Regions from separate parts of the Fictibacillus sp. 7GRE50 genome, predicted to be linked through region 1. Evidence: riboswitches for the same ligand, from Rfam matches in the RefSeq annotation. Region 1 holds a riboswitch; each other region holds the start of a gene.
The links. A riboswitch is a leader RNA that binds a small molecule or an ion and turns the genes downstream of it on or off. The one in region 1 is predicted to bind S-adenosylmethionine.
Positions count from the first base shown of each region.

Region 2: it holds a riboswitch for S-adenosylmethionine, as region 1 does, so the genes downstream of both, IHV12_RS09630 (PLP-dependent aspartate aminotransferase family protein) here and IHV12_RS11785 (bifunctional homocysteine S-methyltransferase/methylenetetrahydrofolate reductase) in region 1, are expected to answer to the same signal.
Region 3: it holds a riboswitch for S-adenosylmethionine, as region 1 does, so the genes downstream of both, mtnK (S-methyl-5-thioribose kinase) here and IHV12_RS11785 (bifunctional homocysteine S-methyltransferase/methylenetetrahydrofolate reductase) in region 1, are expected to answer to the same signal.
Region 4: it holds a riboswitch for S-adenosylmethionine, as region 1 does, so the genes downstream of both, IHV12_RS06630 (acyl-CoA dehydrogenase family protein) here and IHV12_RS11785 (bifunctional homocysteine S-methyltransferase/methylenetetrahydrofolate reductase) in region 1, are expected to answer to the same signal.

Region 1 is NZ_JACZDW010000003.1:103,438-106,565, reverse strand. Features, by position in the region: gene metH (methionine synthase) at 1-47, opposite strand, end outside; gene IHV12_RS11785 (bifunctional homocysteine S-methyltransferase/methylenetetrahydrofolate reductase) at 40-1,890, opposite strand; SAM riboswitch class I at 1,955-2,070, opposite strand; gene IHV12_RS11780 (NAD(P)-binding protein) at 2,072-2,710, opposite strand; gene IHV12_RS11775 (sirohydrochlorin chelatase) at 2,726-3,128, opposite strand, start outside.
Region 2 is NZ_JACZDW010000002.1:484,063-487,190, forward strand. Features, by position in the region: gene IHV12_RS09630 (PLP-dependent aspartate aminotransferase family protein) at 1-1,595, opposite strand, end outside; SAM riboswitch class I at 1,780-1,895, opposite strand; gene IHV12_RS09635 (hypothetical protein) at 2,072-3,128, opposite strand, start outside.
Region 3 is NZ_JACZDW010000003.1:682,980-686,107, reverse strand. Features, by position in the region: gene mtnA (S-methyl-5-thioribose-1-phosphate isomerase) at 1-710, opposite strand, end outside; gene mtnK (S-methyl-5-thioribose kinase) at 714-1,931, opposite strand; SAM riboswitch class I at 2,019-2,184, opposite strand; gene IHV12_RS14710 (carbon-nitrogen family hydrolase) at 2,291-3,128, opposite strand, start outside.
Region 4 is NZ_JACZDW010000001.1:1,359,217-1,362,344, reverse strand. Features, by position in the region: gene IHV12_RS06635 (DUF817 domain-containing protein) at 1-126, opposite strand, end outside; gene IHV12_RS06630 (acyl-CoA dehydrogenase family protein) at 249-1,406, opposite strand; SAM riboswitch class I at 1,682-1,794, opposite strand; SAM riboswitch class I at 1,949-2,050, shown strand; gene IHV12_RS06625 (LLM class flavin-dependent oxidoreductase) at 2,168-3,128, shown strand, end outside.

The DNA.
Region 1 (3,128 bases):
ATTAAAATCTTTGATTTTAGCTGTTTTTCTATTGATGACTTAGGCATTCTGTGACCTCCTGGATAAAAGTGATGCAGAGTTAGCTCTTGCATATTGTGCTAATTCAACGGTTAGTTCGTAACGCATAAATGGTGTGATCAGGTAGATGCCGTTAAAGAGTTCCATAGCTATGTCTAATAACGACTTCGCAATTGATAAACCTTCTTCGCACGCTTGTTTTGGATCATCTGTGTACTTACCCATGCGGTCACGCACAGCGTTCGATAGTTTGATGCCTGGAACTTCATGATGAAGAAACTCTGCATTGCGGGAAGAGGTTAAAGGCATGATTCCAATATAGATCGGTTTATCAATATGTTTTGTTGCCTCATACGTTTCAATAAGTCTTTGCTCTGAAAATACAGGCTGGCTGATAAAGTAGTCTGCACCGTATGCAATTTTCTTCTCTAACCGCTCAACCGCTTTATCGATGGATCGGATGTTAGGGTTAAAAGCAGCTCCTATCGTGAAAGATGTTTTTTCTCCAAGCTCTTTTCCTGATAGAGATAACCCTTCATTAAACTGCTTGATGAGCTTGATCAGTTCAAATGACGTGACATCATATACAGACGACGCACCTGGGAAATCTCCGACGCTTGCAGGATCTCCCGTTACAGCGAGTATTTCATGAATGCCCTGCGTGTGAAGCCCCATTAAATGAGACTGAAGACCGATTAAATTTCTATCACGACACGTAATATGAATGAGCGGGCGAAGATTAAGTTGGGATTGGACAATCGACCCTAATGCAGCGTTACAAACACGTGGTGATGCAAGCGAATTATCAGCGAGGGTAAGTGCGTCGATACCCGCTTCTTTTAACGCCTTTGCTCCTTCCATAAAACGTGACGTATCTAATTTACGTGGTGGATCTAATTCAACAATTATGGATTGCCTTTTCTTTACTTCTTCACTTAGAGGTACATAGTTAGATTTTGATGCAGATTGAATGACAATCTTTCGTTTTCTTTGTTTCACTTCTTTTTCTGTTACAGGTTCTAAGTTTTTTAGTTCACTAGAGAAGGCATGTATATGAGCAGGTGTCGTACCACAGCATCCTCCTAATAGACGAACTCCTTGCTGCCTGAACAAATGGGCACATTCTTTAAAATAGTCAGCGTCCCCCTCATAATTAAAACGGCCATCTGTATAAGAAGGAAGCGATGCATTAGGAAACGCTGAAAGAATTGCCTGATTTGGTAATGCAACTTCTTCAAGTGTCATCAGCATGTGATACGGCCCTAGACGACAGTTTAATCCCACAACATCAGCACCAATGTTCTCTAAAGAGGTCAAAGCTTCTGAAATGGGAGTGCGGTCCTGCATAAAGCCGACCTCCTGTAATGACACTTGAGCAATAATCGGAAGTGATGTTTCTTTTCTAGCAATCTTTAAAACCGTTTCTAGTTCTTCTAGGTCATAATAGGTTTCTAATTGGATGCCATCTACATTCTCCATCAACAAACAATACAGCTGCTCGCGAAAACTGCGCTTGATCTCATCAAGAGAAATGCTATTTGGTTTTATACCGCGTATGCCACCGATCGTACCTACAACATATTCTTTATGAGCAGCTTTTCTGGCGATCTGAACAGCCGCTTTATTAATCTCTTTTACGTGATCTTGAAGCCCATAGCGTTCGAGCTTTGAATAGTTCGCTGCATACGTATTGGTTTGAATGATATCAGCACCTGCATCTAAATAAGCACGATGGATATTATAGATCTGCTCTTCTTGAGAAAGATTTAACTCTTCGTAACAAAAGTCGGATCCGTACGAATACAGAAGGGTTCCCATCGCCCCATCACCGATTAATATCTTGTTTTGTTTTAAGTCTGTGATTAAACTCATGACAGCCTCCTATATAAAAAATAAAAAGCCTTCTATAAAAGAAGACTTTTTGTGCGTCGGGGTCTTCTTATCTTTACAAGTTCAACAAACCGAACTTGCAGGAATTAGCACCTTTTCAGCTAGTAGCTGCTGGTTGCTGAGGTTTCATAGGGCCGCTCCCTCTACCTCTCTTGATAAGGATTTATTCTTTTATTGGTTCGTTTACTAAATTGCGATCTATTTTCTTTAATAATTCCTGTTTATACGTGCGTTGCTTTTCTTCGTTATATAAAAAGGACCGATCTGTTAGCTTTGTTAATAAGTCTTTTCGATTTTTTTCCGGATATTCCTTCTTAATGATCGATCTGCATTGAAATAAAAAATCTAAATACGTTTCATAGTCTTCACTGTATTTTTGTTGAAGCTCTTTTTTTATCGATTTAGATAAACTTGGACTAGCTCCAGAAGTAGAAACTGATAAAATGAGTTTCCCTCTCTTTACAACACTAGGAACAATAAAGTTACCCAGGTCTGGTTGGTCAACAACATTCACTAGCTGTTTCGAACTTGTTAGTTCTGCAATCCAAGAATTAATCTCTTTACTATTGGTTGCAGCAATGATTAGAAACGCTTCTTCCAAATCAGCACGTTCCACTTCTCTTTCGATCCAAGTCAGCTTTCGTTCAGCATGCCATTCTTGAATTTCTTTGACAGCTGCTGGGCTGATTACTGTAATTATTGCCTCTTCATTCAATAAATCATTAATTTTACGATGTGCTACTAGACCACCGCCAGCTACTACAACCGTTCTACCAGACAAATTTATGTGAATAGGATACATAGCATTCCTCTCTTTTTAAGAACATGCATACTTCTTTGTTGCAAGTGTTTCATGTATTCGTGTGAGTAAAACGTCTTTCAGAATAGGATGGTAGCCAAGCGTCTCGCAAAGAGTTACGTTTTGTGTGGTTTGCTGCTGATGGCGAATTATCGTATGTTTCATTCCATTTATTAATAGTCCTGAAAATAGAAGGTAAGGCACAACGATAACTTGCTCATATAATTCACTGCTACTCCAAAGTGCTTCTTCAAAACTTGGTTCTGAACCAGTTAAAAAACAAACTTGAATACTAGGAATTCCATAATGATCTTGAACGTTAGATGCTATTGCTTCTAGGTCGCGCTTAACATCTAGATCGGTGCTACCTCTACCCACTAAAAGGATATGTGAATTTTTTCTTAACGTAACTGCGCTTTTA
Region 2 (3,128 bases), on a different contig from region 1:
GGACTTCTAAATACTTGAACAACATCTATCGGAAACGGAATGGATTTTAAATCTGGATACGCTTTTTCATCAAGCACTTCGGTTTCTCTTGGATTAACAGGAACGATCTTATAGCCAAGTCGCTGCATCTTTCTAGCTAATCGATGGCTAGGTCTTGCAGGATTGGAACTGAGTCCCACGATCGCTAGCGTCTTAGGTCGTTGAATTTCCTGTCCATTCTCAACTGCTCTATAAAGTGATGATTGCAATGCCCAACGAATGACACCTTCGTCATTAATCGTGATTTCTGTTTTATCCGCTCCGATTCCTGTAGCCGTTTGTATCGCACGATCAAGATCATTCGTAAGATCTTTTACGGATTCAAGTCCGATCGACAACCGAATTAGTTCTTCTGTTACGCCTGTTGCTACTAATTCGTCTCCGCTCAGCTGTTGATGAGTGGTAGAAGCAGGGTGGATAATCAATGATTTTGCATCACCAACATTTGCAACATGTGACCATAATGTGATGTTGTTAATGACCTTACGTCCTGCATCACGCCCGCCTTTAATTCCAAAGTTTACGATCGAACCAAAACCGTTGCTTAAATATTTTTTCGCAAGCTCATGACTTCTGTGCGAAGAAAGACCAGGATATGAAACCCAATCTACTGCTGGATGTTTTTCCAGATGCTCCGCTACTTCTTGTGCGTTCTTCGCATGTTTTTCCACTCGTAGATGCAGTGTTTCTAAACCTTGTAGAAGGAGAAATGCATTGTGTGGACTTAAACAAGCTCCGAAATCTCGTAAAAGCTGAACGCGTAATTTAGTCGCGAAAGCCAATGTTCCAAAATCATTCGCGTATCTTAATCCGTTATAGCTGTTATCTGGCTCAGTGAATCCTGGGTATTTATCTGAATTCCAATTAAAGCGTCCTCCATCCACTACAACACCGCCAATTGCGGTTCCATGTCCGCCGATCCATTTTGTAGCTGAGTGGATTACGATGTCCGCTCCAAAGCTTATTGGCTTTGTGACATATGGTGTTGCAAATGTATTATCGATAATTAGAGGTACATCGTTTTCATGCGCAATATCTGCCACTGCCTCAATATCTAATACGTTAAGACTGGGGTTCCCGATCGTTTCAGCAAAAAATGCTTTCGTGTTTGGAGTAACCGCGTTTCGGAAGTTCTCTGGATCCTCTGCATCAACAAACTTTACGTTGATTCCGTATTTCGGAAGAGTAGTAGAAAATAGGTTGTAAGTACCTCCGTATAGATTCGTAGCTGCAATAATTTCGTCTCCTGCGTGTGCGATGTTTAAGATGGCAAGCGCGATAGCTGACATACCAGAAGAAGTAGCTACAGCTGCAACACCATCTTCTAGAAGTGCAACTCTTTTCTCAAAAACATCAACAGTTGGATTTCCGATTCGGCTGTAGATGTTTCCTGGCTCATCAAGCGCGAAAAGGCTTTGCGCATGGTCTGTATCAGAAAAAACATAGGAAGTAGTTTGATAGACAGGTACCGCTCGTGATCCTGTCGTTGGGTCAGGCGCTTGGCCCCCATGTAATAGCAATGTTTCAATATCGTATCCGTCAAAAGATTTTGTCATTATAATCGCTCCTTCTCATTATTCAAATAAAATCTATAGGAAAACTAGGGATAAAGATTAATGCTTTTCCCTTTTGCTATATTCAATTTTTAAAATGAAATAAGTGACTAAGTGATGTTTGTGCTTGAAGTATGATAAGGGGAAAAAGAAAAACCCCCTTCCTAAGAAGAGGGTTTTGGTCCTCCTCTTATCTTTCAGATCAAAAAAGATCTGTAGGAATTGGCACCTTTCCAAACCAAATGTGGTTTGTTGGTTGCCGGGCTTCATCGGGCCTAGTCCCTCCGCCTCTCTGGATAAGAGATATTCAAATTATGTTTAACACATTAACGTGCTGATGTTTACTTTGTTCTTGAATAGGATTATAGAGTAAGATGTTTTAGAAAGTCAACCGTTTTTTGAAAAATCATAAAAGTTATACAAATGAATGAGTGTTCAACTGTCAGCTTTGAATTAAGATTATGCCCATGCTATGCCGGTTATGCTAACTTTGTTCCACTTTTTTCATCAAACCATTGAAACTCTTCGATTTTTTTTACAAGTTCCGCTATTCGATTGGCAATGGCTTCTCTTTCTCCGTAACGAATTTTCTGTTCGGACGATAATTCATCAATCTGAAGTAGTTGCCAATGAGTTACAGTTAGATCCGTAAGTTGAATAAACTCTTCTTGTTTCACTCGACGCTTTACATCTAGATCTCCGTTAGAATAACCTTCTAAAAATCCGTCAGCTATTCTTTTCAAACGGTCTTCAAAGCGATCAAATTCATGTCGTGCATAACGCGGTGCATTAAAAAATGTTGGAAACAACGTCCGATAATTATTAAGAAAATTCCCAGCAAGCGAATCTCCGCTATATAAGATTGGTACAGGATCAATCAAACAGACAGTGCCATCTGAATGCAGCAATATATTCTCTGGAGATGTATCTTGATTAGTAAGTACAACCGTATGATCCGTAATCTCTCTATCCTCCATGCAAGCTTGTAGGTCTACTAAAGCTGATGAAGAAATGGCCCCCTCATACGTTTCTATAAATTTCTTGAAATCATCTATGTATTCATTGTTTTCTTCTTTCATAGATTCTGAAACATCTGATTGAAATTTGCCTGCAATATGTTTACCGTTCCATGAGAGATAACCAAACCCTTTTAAGCCATGATGTGCAGTATTCATCTTGCGAAAGAACTCACCAACTTCCGCTCCAATATGAAACGCTTCTACAACCGTTAGTTGATCTAGCTTGATTGCTTTTCCCGCATAAGATTCCACGGTAAACGTTCTGCCTTTTTCTACATGATAATTGAAAAAGGCAGGGCAGATTCCTGGTTTAACTTGGTTTGCTAGCTCATAGTATGCTCTAGTCGCTGCATATTCTGAGTGCATGGTTTCTTCATCAAACTCAACGTTCTTTCCATACGCCTCTGTTTTCGGAAAACGAACAACCACAGCATCTCCAGTGCGTAGCTGAACAAGATAAGCAAGATGCCAAGCCCCTTCACCTAAATACTGAACCTGAGTCGGATCTTTAAGTTCC
Region 3 (3,128 bases), 580 kb from region 1:
ACGATCACCGCTTTAATGTTCTTTGTTTTTAGCGTGTGGGCTGCCATATTATCTGTGATCAAGGTCACATCAATATCGTTTGCTTGCAGCTCCCATGCTGTTAAACGAGAACCTTGTAAAACAGGACGAGTTTCGTTCGCGTAAACAGAAAGGTTCCAGCCTTGTTCTTTAGCAAGATGAAAAGGAGCTAATGCTGTTCCATATTTGCTTGTCGCGATGGCACCTGCATTACAGATCGTCATGACAGCGTCTCCGTCTTGGAGAAGTGACAAAGCGTACTCACCGATCTTTCTGCATGTATTCTCGTCTTCTTCTTGAATTAAAAGTGATTCAGCTTCAATTCTACTTTTCGCCTCTTCTACTGAAGTTGATTGTTGAGCAGAAGCAACAACACGATCTAATGCCCAAAATAAATTAACAGCGGTAGGGCGGGAAGACGCTAAGTAATCTCTTTGTCTTTGCAATTTAGTTAAAAACGAGGAATGATCCACCTCTTTTTCAGAATTACTCCATAGTGCGAGTCCGAATGCAGCAGCGATCCCAATAGCTGGCGCGCCTCGAACTTTAAGCTTAGAAATTGCGTCCCATACGTGTTCAATCGTGGTTACATTTAAGTAAACCGTGTGATGGGGAAGTTGTTGTTGATCTAATATAAGAAGATGGTCACCTCTGTATCGAACTGAAGGAACCCATTTTTCTGCTACAGTCATCATTTAAGCACCTCTAATCCAGTCAGTAAGTTCTGTGATGTTTGTAAGTTTCCTTTGATTTTTAACAAGTTTTGCCCCTAGCGCTAGTGCTGTTTTTTTATAAAAGAGCTCGACCTCTTTTTGGGGGATAGTGTCTAGATCAGCAACGTGTGCAAGTCCAATCGTTCTTCGAATAATCTCACAACCAGCAAAACCGATAGCTTCTTTGAAAGTCTTTTCCAAGAAATTATCAAGTACACCGTCAATCTTGGCAAAAGGGTCTGTTGCTTTCTCGTTCCATAGTTGTGAGAACGTTTCTCTGTATGTTTCCCAAGTCTTTTCGATCGTTTGTAACAGGTAGGTTTGTAAAGATTCGCGATGAAATGGCTCTTTTGCATGTGCATTCTGAGAAAGATGATTAAGCGCAAGGTTAGCTATGAAGTGAGCGATATCGAATCCGGCTGGCCCATAGAACGCAAACTCAGGATCGATCACTTTAGTAGAATCGCTTTTTACAAAAATACTTCCAGAATGTAGATCTCCATGAAGAAGAACTTCTGCTTTAGTTAAGAATGAGAGTCGCAGTTGAGCTACCTCTTGTAAAAGCTCTTTGTCATTCCAAATTACATCAACTTCACTTTGGAGTTCAGCAGGGAAGTCATTTGTATCATGATTGAAGAATGGATCAGTGAACACTAAGTCTTCCGTGATCTTGCAAAGTTCAGGGTTTGAAAATTGTTTAACTTGTTCTTTTTTTTCAAAAGGATGCAGGTAGAAATCACTAGAATAAAAAGCTGTTTTAGCAGCAAATGTTCCAATGTCATCAGCAAGTTTGGGATAAATTTGACCGTCAATAAGTCCTTTTCGAAGGATGACATGGTCAGACAGATCTTCCATAACTGTGACAGCAAGTGTTGAATCTGAAAATAAAACCTTCGGAACTAAGTGAGGAACGGATTCAGCTTCTTTTAATAACGCATCGCTCTCGATTCGTGCACGATCTAGTGTGAGCGGCCAGCTTTCTCCAACCACTTTTGCATAAGGAAGTGCTTGTTTAACGATTACAGCTTTTTTGGATAGTGCGCTTTCTATATGAAAGACAAGGTTTAAGTTGCCATCTCCAATCTCTCTAACATGCAGTTGGTCTTGTTCGGATGCATCAAAAAATGCTAAAGGTTTTACCACATCAAGCACTGTCAGTTCGTTTAACGGTTCATATGTAGGTCTTACTTGTACGCTCATTTTTGTTCCCCCCGGAAAGTTTTTTTACAAATAAAAAGAGCCTCTTTTCGTATAAGAAAAGAGGCTCGGAATGATGATTTCCCGCGCCTCTTATCTTAGCAAAACAAAAATGTTTTGCCGGAATTAGCACCGTGCCATACGCTGAATTAATCAGCGGCTCCCCGTATAATGCGGGCGCCCCATCTTACAATGGTATTACGGTCGGTTGCTGGGTTTCATCGGGCCATATCCCTCCACCTGCTCTTGATAAGAGACCAAAATTATTCGTTTTGTTAATGCGTAACAATATTCACGCAATTCATAATCGTTATACTACAACGTTGTATGGAGATCTGTCAACACTAAATTCTTAAATGGATTTAATACAGATCTGTTCGACGGTCGTTAAATACAGGAACCTTTACACGGACTTCGTCTACTAATTCAGGTGAGATCTCTGCTGTAAGGATCTCCTCTTCGTGCACAGATCCTTCAGCAATGATATCTCCCCATGGGTCAATAATTAGTGATTGACCAGCGAAGGTGTTTTTAGGGTCGCTTCCAACTCGGTTACAAGCAATAACGTAGCATTGATTCTCTATAGCACGTGCGATAAGCAATGCTCGCCAATGAGATTGTCTTTGAATCGGCCATTCGGCAGGAACGAACAATATTTTTGCCCCTTTTATGAAAGGAGCTCGGATCCATTCAGGAAAACGGATGTCATAACAGATAGCAAGGGTCGAGAGATTACCGTCGATTGTAAACAGATTGCTATTACTGCCGGGGGAGATATATTTTTCCTCTTCCATAAGTGTGATCAGGTGAGCCTTTGAGTAGGTGCCGACATGTTCACCGTTTCGGTTGTAAGTGAGTGATGTGTTGTAAACTGAGTTACTCTCACGATATGCGATAGACCCTCCGACAATATTAGTATCAAGCTCTTTAGATAACTCGCTTAACCATTTCTTTGCTTTCTCACCATCATGATCGCTAATCTCATCTAATCGGGTAAGATCATACCCAGTATCCCACAGTTCTGGTAGTACGATCGTATCAGGATTATGATGTTTAACGGCTTTACGAATTTTATTTTCGATGTGTTGATAATTTTCATCAGGTTTCCCATATTGAATGTCAACTTGTATGCAGGCAATTTTCATGATTGTACCCTCCAGGTTGTAAAAAAAGTCTTTACAGAATTTCCTTAAGCGTATA
Region 4 (3,128 bases), on a different contig from region 1:
TATGAAATCGTATCGAGGGATGAACGGAATGCTGACGAATTTTGAAAGAGCTAACGCACCAAAGATGATGACTGGAAAGATACAAGAAAGTGCTTGTAAATAAGTGAATGTAAGAAGCGCTCTCAAATTAAACCACCCTTTTATGAGTTGATATGGAAATATATTGTATCCATAATAACCTATGGTGATCTAAATCTCATCATATAAAAAAATGTTTAGTTTAACATGAACCTGTCAGTTGACTTCTTTTACTTAAGCGCTGCATCCGCTAACGAATAGACAATCGCATCATCTGTTGGTGGATTATGAAGACCGGCTCTCACATCTCGGAAATGCCGCTGAAGCGGATTTTGTACAGAAAGACTCCGAGCCCCAACGATTCTCATCGCTAGATCAACGACCTTGTTCGCACTATTTGTTACAGAATGTTTAACGGCAGCGAGTTCTGTACCTAGATTTTGACGTTGTTCAGGGTGGTTTACCCATTTTTCAGCAACGGCATGAAGGATCGTTCTTGCTTGGAATAGCTCAAGTTCTATCTTACCAATCTTTCTTCTCACCTCTGGTACGTCTGAGATAGGTCCCGATAAAGTGTTAGGGCTATACTCTGACGCAAATTCAATCGCGTAATTCCGCGCTGCTCTTGCGAGACCTAGGTACACAGCAGGCACCTGAAGATACCAGCCTTTAGGTATGAGGTTCTTCCCATCCTCTACGACTAAAAGATTTTCCTCACGTACATAAACGTCTTTCAAAAGGAGGTCATCACTTTTTGTTCCTCTCATCGAGATGCTGTCCCATGTTTCTTTTACAAAAACCCCTTTTTCACGGTGATTCACTAAGAAAAATCCTTTATGATTGGTTTCTGAGATGGTAGCTGTAATGACTGAGTAATCAAGAGCTTCTGCCATAGAAGTAAAAGCTTTACTTCCGTTAATCAGCCATCCATCTGCTTTCTTGACTGCCGTTGTTGTAGGAATACCGCCTCGAGACGGACTTCCCGTCGCACGCTCTGTTTGTGCCAAGTTAATGAGTGCTTTTTGTTCAACAACTTTCCGGCTAAGATCAGCGAACGCACTACCACTCCAATGCCGGTTTTCCGCCGCTTCTAAAAGAGTACCCAGATGCCAGCCAAGAGAAAGAGCAGTAGGAGCATCCCCCTCAGCTAAATGCTCTTGAATGGTTAAGAATTCAACTAGATTTAATCCTTTACCACCAAACTCCTTTGGAATGGTAAGAGAAAGAAAGCCAGCATCCTTCAAATCTTGAAAGTTTTCATAAGGAAAAACCCCTTCTTGATCTACAAAATTTGCACGTTTCTTAAAAATTTCTTTTAGTCCTAGAGCGGTACTAACCGCTTCTTCAAAATGATCTATCTCAGTGGCTTTTCTCAAAGGTAAGCTCATAGTTCCCTCCTAAATTTTTTATCAGTAAATGGTTTTTTGTAATTAATCTTCAGGGATAAGTTGATTGGAGTGTAAGGTGCGAGACTCCTGCGGGACAGGTGGGCAGGTGAGACACTTAAGAGTGAAACGAACGAATGTGGCTCACCGCCTGCCTCGCGGAAAGCGAGCACCTGAAACGGAAATCAACAGCTATCATCTACTTTACTTTTAATCAAAACAATAAAAGTCCTCTTTCAAAGACGAAAGAGGACGTAAATTCCATATGCTTACACGCTCTCTCATCTATCAGACATTCAAAAAAACATCTGCTGGAATTAGCACCTTTCTTTATAAAAAGCGGTTGCTGCAGGATCGTAGGACCAGTTCCTCCCCTGACTCTTGATAAGATACATTATTTAATTATTAGTCATCACTATAGAGGATAAAGCAAACCACTGTCAACTAAAAACTGATTGTTAAGAAAATTATTTTATTTCTCTAAATTCCATTGACACGTGATTTTTATTCCTGTATATTTCGTTACTAAATTGAATAATATCGATTCCTTATCGAGAGAGGTGGAGGGACTGGCCCTTTGAAGCCTCGGCAACAACTATTTTTAGGATTGTGCCAATTCCAGCAGGCGAAAGCTTGAAAGATAAGAGGAGATCTATATACGTATGTTTTATTTCGCGTATTTTTTCAACCTCTTCTCATCGCTGAAGAGGTTTTTTTATTTTCTCTTGGAGCGGGTACAAAAAAATCGGATGGAGGAAATTATTTTGGGTAAAGAAATTTTGTTAAACGCGTTTGAGATGACAAGTGCCATGCACAATTCTCATGGTCTTTGGAAGCATCCGGAGAACAAGAGACATAGAAGCTATAAAGATCTGAATTACTGGATCGACTATGCGAAGCTTTTAGAAAGAGGAAAGTTTGACGCTGTATTTTTTGCGGATGTGTTAGGGATTTATGACGTTTATAAACAAAGTAAAGCTCCTTCTATTCGTGATGGGCTTCAAGTTCCATTAAACGATCCGGCACTTCTCGTGTCGGCCATGGCAAGCGTAACAGAGAACCTGTCTTTTGCTGTGACGGTGAGCACAACCTATGAGCAGCCATTTGGCAACGCACGTCGTTTTTCTACGCTAGATCACCTAACGAATGGGCGAATCGCATGGAATGTAGTCACTTCTTACTTGCCGAACGCAGCGAGGAATTTTGGATTGCAGAATATGATCAAGCACGATGAACGGTATAACATCGCGGATGAATATCTGGATGTTTCGTATAAGCTTTGGGAGAGCAGCTGGGAAGATGGAGCAGTTGTAGAAGATGTTGAAAACAATAAATTAGTGGATCCCGGTAAGGTACATGAGATCAATCATGAGGGGCAATACTTCAGCGTTGAAGGACCTCACTTGAGCGAGCCTTCTTTCCAGCGGACACCTGTGATCTACCAAGCGGGAACGTCTGAGCGTGGACGAGACTTTGCGGCCAAGCATGCTGAATGTATTTTTGTAGGTGGTCCAACGCCAGAGAGAATTCGATTTTATGCTGACGATATCCGTAAGCTCGCTGCAAAACACGGCCGAAATCCAGAAAACATTAAGATCTTTTCTTTTTTAAACGTGGTGGTAGGAAGAACGACAGAGGAAGCCGAGGAAAAATTCAATGAGTATGCAAGTGTTTGGAGTGCCGATGCTGCAAAAGCTCAATATGGAGCAAGTGGATATGATATCG